DNA from 2 places in the Pseudomonas rustica genome. Region 1 is predicted to be linked to the other one. Evidence: predicted binding sites of a transcription regulator. Region 1 holds the regulator's gene; the other holds the start of a gene.

Region 1 (4,186 bases):
AGCCACCAGCCAATGCACGGTCGTGCCAAGGCCGGTATCGGCTATCTGCCGCAAGAAGCGTCGATCTTCCGCAAACTGTCGGTGGCCGACAACATCATGGCCATCCTCGAGACCCGTCAGGAACTCGACAAGGCCGGCCGCCGCAAAGAGCTGGAAAGCCTGTTGCAGGAATTCCACATCACGCACATCCGCGACAACCTCGGCATGAGCCTGTCCGGTGGTGAACGCCGCCGGGTGGAAATCGCTCGCGCGCTGGCCACCGCACCAAAATTCATCCTGCTCGACGAACCGTTCGCCGGTGTCGACCCGATCTCGGTCGGCGACATCAAGCAGATCATCCACCACCTCAAGGCCAAGGGCATCGGTGTTCTGATCACCGACCACAACGTCCGCGAGACGCTGGATATCTGCGAAACCGCTTACATCGTCAACGACGGTCAACTGATCGCCGAAGGTGACGCCGAAACCATCCTGGCCAACGAACTGGTCAAGGAAGTGTATCTGGGTCACGAGTTCCGCCTGTAAGCGTCACAGTGCCCGGTGCGCAGCCGGAGTGCTGTATCGATTCAAGCAGGATTTAATACGCTTAATTGTTACAGCGCTCTAGGCAAACACTTCAGTTTCAGGCATATAATTTGCTTAAGTTTGGCGCTTCGGCGCCCTGTAGTGGATGGCGCATAGCGCCGGCGAATAAGGTGTTAAGCCCCTGCCATGAAACCATCGCTAGTCTTGAGAATGGGCCAGCAGCTGACGATGACACCGCAGCTGCAACAGGCCATCCGCCTGCTCCAATTGTCGACCCTGGATCTGCAACAGGAAATCCAGGAGGCTCTGGAATCCAATCCGATGCTCGAACGCCAGGAAGAAGGCGACGACTTCGACAACTCGGATCCCATGGCCGACAACGCCGAACAGAAGCCCACCGAGATCCAGGAACCTTCCTATCAGGAAGCCGCACCGACCGTCGATAACCTCGAAGACGGCGAATGGAACGAACGCATCCCCAACGAGCTTCCGGTCGACACTGCCTGGGAAGACGTTTACCAGACCAGCGCCAGCAGCCTGCCCAGCAGCGATGATGACGAGTGGGATTTCACCACCCGCACCTCCGCCGGCGAAAGCCTGCAAAGCCACTTGCTGTGGCAACTCAACCTCGCACCGATGTCCGACACCGATCGCCTGATCGCCGTGACCCTGATCGATTGCATCAACAATCAGGGCTACCTGGACGAAACCCTCGAAGAAATTCTCGAGGCGTTCGATCCGGAACTGGACATCGAACTGGACGAGATCGAAGCCGTCCTGCACCGCATCCAGCAATTTGAACCGGCCGGTATCGGCGCGCGCAACCTCAGCGAATGCCTGCTGCTGCAATTGCGTCAGCTGTCGGCCAAGACGCCTTGGCTGGCGGAAGCCAAACGTCTGGTCAGCGATTACATCGATTTGCTCGGCAGCCGTGATTACAGCCAGTTGATGCGCCGTATGAAGCTCAAGGAAGACGAGCTGCGCCAGGTCATCGAACTGGTACAAAGCCTCAATCCGCGTCCGGGCTCGCAGATCGAATCGACCGAAGCCGAATATGTCGTCCCTGACGTCATCGTGCGCAAGGACAACGAGCGCTGGCTGGTCGAGCTGAATCAGGAATCGATGCCACGCCTGCGCGTCAACGCGCAGTACGCCGGCTTTGTGCGTCGCGCCGACACCAGCGCCGACAACACTTTCATGCGCAATCAGTTGCAGGAAGCCCGCTGGTTCATCAAGAGCCTGCAGAGCCGCAACGAAACCCTGATGAAAGTTGCCACCCAGATCGTCGAGCATCAGCGCGGTTTTCTGGAGTACGGCGACGAAGCCATGAAGCCGTTGGTGCTGCACGACATCGCCGAAGCGGTGGGCATGCACGAATCAACGATTTCCCGAGTGACCACGCAGAAATTCATGCATACCCCGCGCGGTATTTATGAACTGAAATACTTTTTCTCCAGCCACGTCAGCACCTCTGAAGGCGGTGAATGCTCGTCCACGGCGATCCGAGCGATCATCAAAAAACTGGTTGCCGCGGAAAATCAGAAAAAGCCGTTGAGTGACAGCAAGATCGCTGGTTTACTGGAGGCACAAGGCATTCAGGTGGCTCGCCGCACCGTCGCCAAGTACCGCGAATCCCTCGGGATCGCGCCTTCGAGCGAACGCAAGCGGTTGATGTAAGCCACGTTACAGCGTTCCAGTGGCAGGCTATCCGGCCTGCCGCTTTATGCACTGGCAACGAAGGAGAAGCTGTATGCAAGTCAACATCAGTGGACACCAACTGGAAGTGACCCAACCTCTGCGTTCCTACATCGAGGAAAAACTCCAACGACTGGAGCGACATTTCGACAAGATCACCAACGTGCAAGTCACGATGTGTGTCGAAAAGCTGAAGCAGAAAATCGAAGCCACCTTGCATATTCCCGGCAGCGAAGTGGTCGCCAACGCAGAAGATACTGATATGTATGCTGCGATCGACTCACTGACCGACAAGCTGGATCGCCAACTCAAAAAGCATAAGGAAAAGACCCAGAGCCTCCTCCAGGGCGCAACCGGTCGATAACCCCCCATTCCATGATCCGACTTGAAAGTATCCTGACCCCCGGCCGTTCCCTCGTGAACGTGCCGGGCGGCAGTAAAAAGAAAGCCCTCGAACAAATTGCCAACCTGATCGCCCGCGAAGTGCCGGATCTGGAGATGCAAGATGTCTTCGAGGCTCTGATTGCCCGTGAAAAACTCGGTTCGACCGGTTTTGGCAACGGCATCGCCATTCCCCATTGCCGCCTGAAAGGTTGTGTAACGCCAATCAGCGCGTTGATGCACCTTCAAGCCCCTATCGATTTCGACGCTATCGACGGCGCGCCGGTTGACCTGCTGTTTGTACTGCTGGTGCCGGAAGCCGCCACCGATGCGCACCTGGAATTGCTGCGCCAGATCGCCAGCATGCTGGATCGCAAGGATGTGCGCGATAAGTTGCGCAGCGCTCCGAGCAACGAAGCCTTGTACCAGGTCGTACTGGACGAGCAAAACGGGCAGTAATCATGCGTTTGATCATCGTCAGTGGCCGTTCCGGCTCGGGTAAAAGCACCGCACTGGATGTCCTTGAGGACAACGGTTATTACTGCATCGACAACCTGCCGGCGGGTTTACTGCCGGAACTGGCCGAACGCGCGCTGATTCACACCGAACTGGCGCAACCGCTGGTCGCCGTGTCGATCGATGCGCGCAACTTGCCGAGCCATCTGACGCGTTTTCCGGAACTGCTCGAAGATGCCCGCGCCAAGCACATCCAGTGCGATGTTCTGTATCTGGATGCTGACGAAGAAACCCTGCTCAAGCGTTTTTCCGAAACCCGCCGCCGCCACCCTCTGAGCAATGCCAACCGCTCGCTGGCCGAGGCGATTCAGGATGAAACCGCCCTGCTCGGCCCGATCGCCGACCTGGCTGATCTGAAGATCAACACCACCAATCTGAACCTGTACCAGTTGCGCGACACCATCAAGCTGCGCCTGCTGAATCAGCCGGAGCCGGGTACGGCGTATCTGGTTGAGTCATTCGGCTTCAAGCGCGGTATGCCGGTGGATGCCGATCTGGTTTTTGATGTGCGCTGCCTGCCCAACCCGTACTGGAAGCCGGAACTGCGTGCGCAATCAGGGCTCGATGCGCCGGTGGCCGAATATCTGGCGGCACAACCTGACGTCGAAGAAATGTTTCAGGACATCTTCACCTACCTGCACAAATGGCTGCCGCGTTTCGCAGCGAGCAACCGCGCCTACGTCACCATTGCCATTGGCTGCACCGGCGGGCATCACCGCTCCGTCTACCTGACCGAACGTCTGGGTCAAGCCCTGCAGAAAACCCTGAAGAACGTCCAGGTTCGCCACCGCGACCTCACTTAAAGGATTCACACCGCGATGCCTGCTCTGGAAATCGAAATCATCAACAAACTGGGCCTGCATGCCCGCGCATCGGCCAAGTTCGTTGGCGTGGCCGGGCAGTATCCGGATTGCACGATCAGAGTGGGCCGCACGCCGGAGACCACGGTTGATGGCAAAAGCATCATGGCGATGATGATGCTGGCGGCTGGCAAGGGCACCAAGATCTATTTGAGTACTGAGGGCGAGAAAGATCAGGAAGCGCTGGATGCGCTGGTGGCGCTGATCAA
Region 2 (4,186 bases), 2.0 Mb from region 1:
GATCGCGCCAGCAGCATCAAGGATTATCTGGTCGACAAAGGCCAACTGGCCGATGACCGCGTGTACTTCATCGACGCCAATCTCGGTCAGGCTGAAAGTGATGGTCGGGTGATCACACCGTTGCATCTGGACGCCGAGTAATGACAGGCAAGTGGCTGGCGGCGATCGCCCTGACGCTGGCTGCCAGCCACGTCTGGGCGTCGGATACGTTGCGCTGCGGCAGTCAACTGGTCAGCCTCGGCGACCGCGCCAGCGAAGTGCTGCAGAAGTGCGGCGAACCGGTTGGTCGCGATCCGCTGGGTTACAAGCGCAGCGCCAATCGGCGTGAAGAGTTTCAGGTCGAGGAATGGACGTACGGGCCGAACAACGGCATGTACCAATACCTGCGCTTTGAAGGCAATCGCCTGCGGCAGATCACCAGCAAACGCGGTAACTAAAACACATCAAAAGATCGCAGCCTTCGGCAGCTCCTACTTTGGAATGCATTTCCCTGTAGGAGCTGCCGAAGGCTGCGATCTTTTTTTTGCGCCTGAAATAGAACGGGCCCCGACACAAGTGCCGGGGCCCGTAATGACCACATCCGTGTGGCCGTTCGCATGAACTCTAAAGGTGCGGCAGACGTATTGCTCGGCCCGCCTGTCGCGTCTTCTCCCGGTTCAGGCGAGAAGCCTTAGCCTTACTCGGCTTTCAGGCCGTCAGCGGAGACCGCTTTGACGCCTTTGATTTTCTTGGTGATCGCAACGGCGGTAGCTTTCTGCGATTCAGTCACAGCTACAGTCGACGACAGCGAAACGACGCCTTTGTTGGTTTCTACTTTGATGTCGGTGCCTGGAATGCCTTTTTCGGTAACCAGGTCGCTTTTGACTTTGGTGGTGATCCAGGTATCGGAAGTAGCTTCTTTAGCTTGGGTAACTTCACCAGCAGCCAAAGTCATTGGAGCAGTCTGAGTGGTTTGGGCGAATGCGCCGGAAGCCATGGTCAGGGTCAGCGCGGTAGCAGCAGCGGCAGTGATAGCGAACTTCTTCATACGAGTAACTCCTGTTTTTCTGGAAAGTCTGCTGCGTGTCTTGTCAGCAGGGTTGCCATATACATTGCGAACGCTGTGCCAACTTTTTCGACGACATAAAACCATTACAAATCAATAGCTTAGTAAAAACGTAAATTTCCGGATTCATGCAATTTGCATGACTTGCAGATTAATCGCATGCAAGTTGCGGTTTTTTGGAAAGTTCCTAAGACGCTGAAATTATTGAAGCTTTTATTTAGCCCCGGCCAAAGAAAATGCCCCGTAAACGGGGCATGTTTCAGTCGAAGGTCAATGTAGGATCTCTATTAAGTACCGCTACCTGGGCAGCCTTTAGGCGCGTAGTCGGCGTTGACCGTCGATGCGCAACTCCAGACGCCCGCTGCCGAGCCAGTCCCGGAAGAGCGAGTCAGCGTGATCGTTTTGCCCAGTACCGGAGCCGGTGCGTTAGCGAGTGTGCAAACGATGCTGCCTGCCCCGGAAGACGCAGTACCCGACGCCGCTACCGTGCCGCAGTTGGTGGTGGTGAAAGTGGCGCTACCGGTGACGTTCGTCAGGCTAGGGTCAGTCCCCTGGTTAATCGTGTCTTCAAACGGAATCTTCAGCGCGCTGATTTCCGCCAGACCCGCCGTGACCTTCGCCCGCGCTTGATACTTGGTGTACTGCGGCAGGGCAATGGTCGCCAGAATCCCGATGATCGCCACTACGATCAGCAGTTCGATCAGCGTAAAACCTTGTTGTTTTTTCATAGACACGCTCCATGCATGAGTCGAAATCTCATGATCTGCAAGGGACGCAGCATAGCCCATGCCAACGCCCGCCAGACCCCGCACGCTGGGCGCACAGCGGTCGCGACGCCGTTTCCTACAACCTCTGACCGCACTATCTGACACTTTTTGTCACCTGCGCCCGGCATGTTTGGCGCTGCCGGTTGACTAGGCTATAAGTCATGAACGGCAAGCGTGCGGAATCCCCATGAATGACATCGCTCTGAGCGGTCTGGCCAAGCAATTGGTGCAGGCCGAACTGCTCACGGAAAAAAGCGCCCAACAAGCCTGGCAACAGGCACAGCGCAATCGGCTATCGCTGGTCAGCTACCTGGTGCAGAACAAACTGGTGAAGAGCTGGCAGGTCGCCGAGATCGCTTCGGAACACTTCGGCATGGCGTTCCTCGACCTCAATTGTCTGGACAAGGAAACCCAGCCCAAAGGCCTGGTCAGCGAAAAACTGGTGCGCCAGCACCACGCCCTGCCCTTGTGGCGGCGCGGCAACAAACTGTTCGTGGGCATTTCCGACCCGAGCAATCATCAGGCGATCAACGACATTCAGTTCAGCACCGGGCTGAACACCGAAGCCATTCTGGTGGAGGACGACAAGCTCACCGATGCCATCGAAAAATTCTTCGACACCCATGCCTCGGGGCTCGAAGAAATGGCCGACGTCGACCTCGACGGCCTCGATGTCGAGGCCATCGACGATGGTAAACAGGAGAGCATGGGCCCGGATGCCGACGATGCGCCGGTCGTGCGTTTCGTGCACAAGATGCTGCTCGACGCGATCAAAAGCGGCTCCTCCGACCTGCACTTCGAACCCTACGAAAAAAACTACCGCGTGCGCGTGCGCACCGACGGCATTCTGCGTGAAGTGGCGAAACCACCGATCCAGTTGGCCGGGCGCATCGCCGCGCGCCTGAAAGTCATGGCCAGCCTCGACATCTCCGAGCGGCGCAAACCGCAGGACGGGCGGATCAAGATGCGCCTGTCGAAGAGCAAGTCGATCGACTTCCGCGTCAACACGCTGCCGACCCTGTGGGGCGAAAAAGTGGTGATCCGGATTCTCGACCCGTCCAGCGCACAGATCGGTATCGATGCGCTCGGCTATGAGCCGGCGCAAAAAGACTTGTACATGGCCGCACTCAAGCAGCCACAGGGGATGATTCTGGTCACCGGCCCTACCGGTTCGGGGAAAACCGTGTCGCTGTACACCGGGCTGAATATTCTCAACACCGTCGACATCAATATTTCCACCGCTGAAGACCCGGTGGAGATCAACATGGAAGGCATCAATCAGGTCAACGTCAATCCGCGCCAAGGCCTCGACTTCGCTCAGGCATTGCGCTCGTTTCTGCGTCAGGATCCGGACGTGATCATGGTCGGTGAGATCCGCGATCTGGAGACCGCCGAGATCGCGATCAAGGCTGCGCAGACCGGCCACCTGGTGCTCTCGACCCTGCACACCAACAGCGCCGCGGAAACCCTCACGCGCCTGCACAACATGGGCATTCCCGGCTTCAACATCGCCACGTCGGTGAGCCTGATCATTGCCCAGCGCTTGGCGCGCAAATTGTGCAGCCACTGCAAGAAACCCATCGAGATCCCCCGTGAAACCCTGATAAAGGAAGGTTTCCCCGAGGAACGCATCGGTCATTTCACGATCTACGAGCCGGTCGGTTGCGATCATTGCAACGGCGGGTACAAGGGCCGCGTGGGGATTTATGAAGTGGTGAAAAACACTCCCGAGCTGCAACGGTTGATCATGGCCGAAGGCAACTCGCTGGAAATCGATAGTCAAATGCGCCGCGACGGCTTCGATGACCTGCGCACCTCGGGTCTGCACAAGGCCATGCAAGGCATCACCAGCCTTGAAGAAATCAATCGGGTCACCAAGGACTGAACATGGCGGTCAAGGCAGCGAAAATCAGCATCTATGCCTGGGAAGGCACGGATCGCAAAGGCAGCAAAGTTACCGGCGAGTTGAGCGGGCAGAATCCGGCGCTGGTCAAGGCGCAACTGCGCAAACAAGGGATCAACCCGGGCAAGGTGCGCAAAAAATCCGTGTCGTGGCTGAGTCTGGGCAAACGCATCAAGGCGCAGGACATCGCCCTGTTCACCCGGCAAATGGCAACGATGATGAAGGCCGGCGTGCCGCTGTTGCAGTCGTTCGACATCATTGGCGAAGGCTTCGATAACCCGGCCATGCGCAAACTGGTCGACGAGGTGAAGCAGGAAGTTGCTGCCGGTAACAGCTTCGCCGCCGCGCTGCGCAAAAAGCCGCAGTATTTCGACGAGTTGTATTGCAACCTGGTCGACGCGGGCGAGCAGTCCGGTGCGCTCGACACCTTGCTGGAGCGCGTCGCGACCTATAAGGAAAAAAGCGAAGCGC

The links. The regulator sigma-54, encoded in region 1, starts transcription at its own class of promoters, with help from an activator protein. The targets are predictions, from matches to a motif close to ANTGGCATNNANNTTGCTNT.
Region 2: a site for sigma-54 is predicted at 1,820-1,839, ahead of ACP3TY_RS01485 (pilin). Genes of this name have one in related genera too.

What each region holds. Positions count from the first base shown of each region.
Region 1 is NZ_CP188200.1:4,611,048-4,615,233, forward strand. It holds gene lptB (LPS export ABC transporter ATP-binding protein) at 1-525, shown strand, start outside; gene ACP3TY_RS21115 (RNA polymerase factor sigma-54) at 712-2,202, shown strand; gene hpf (ribosome hibernation-promoting factor, HPF/YfiA family) at 2,276-2,584, shown strand; gene ptsN (PTS IIA-like nitrogen regulatory protein PtsN) at 2,596-3,060, shown strand; gene rapZ (RNase adapter RapZ) at 3,063-3,920, shown strand; gene ACP3TY_RS21135 (HPr family phosphocarrier protein) at 3,936-4,186, shown strand, end outside.
Region 2 is NZ_CP188200.1:299,415-303,600, reverse strand. It holds gene ACP3TY_RS01500 (DUF748 domain-containing protein) at 1-141, shown strand, start outside; gene ACP3TY_RS01495 (DUF2845 domain-containing protein) at 141-437, shown strand; gene ACP3TY_RS01490 (BON domain-containing protein) at 677-1,027, opposite strand; gene ACP3TY_RS01485 (pilin) at 1,333-1,773, opposite strand; gene pilB (type IV-A pilus assembly ATPase PilB) at 2,000-3,697, shown strand; gene ACP3TY_RS01475 (type II secretion system F family protein) at 3,700-4,186, shown strand, end outside.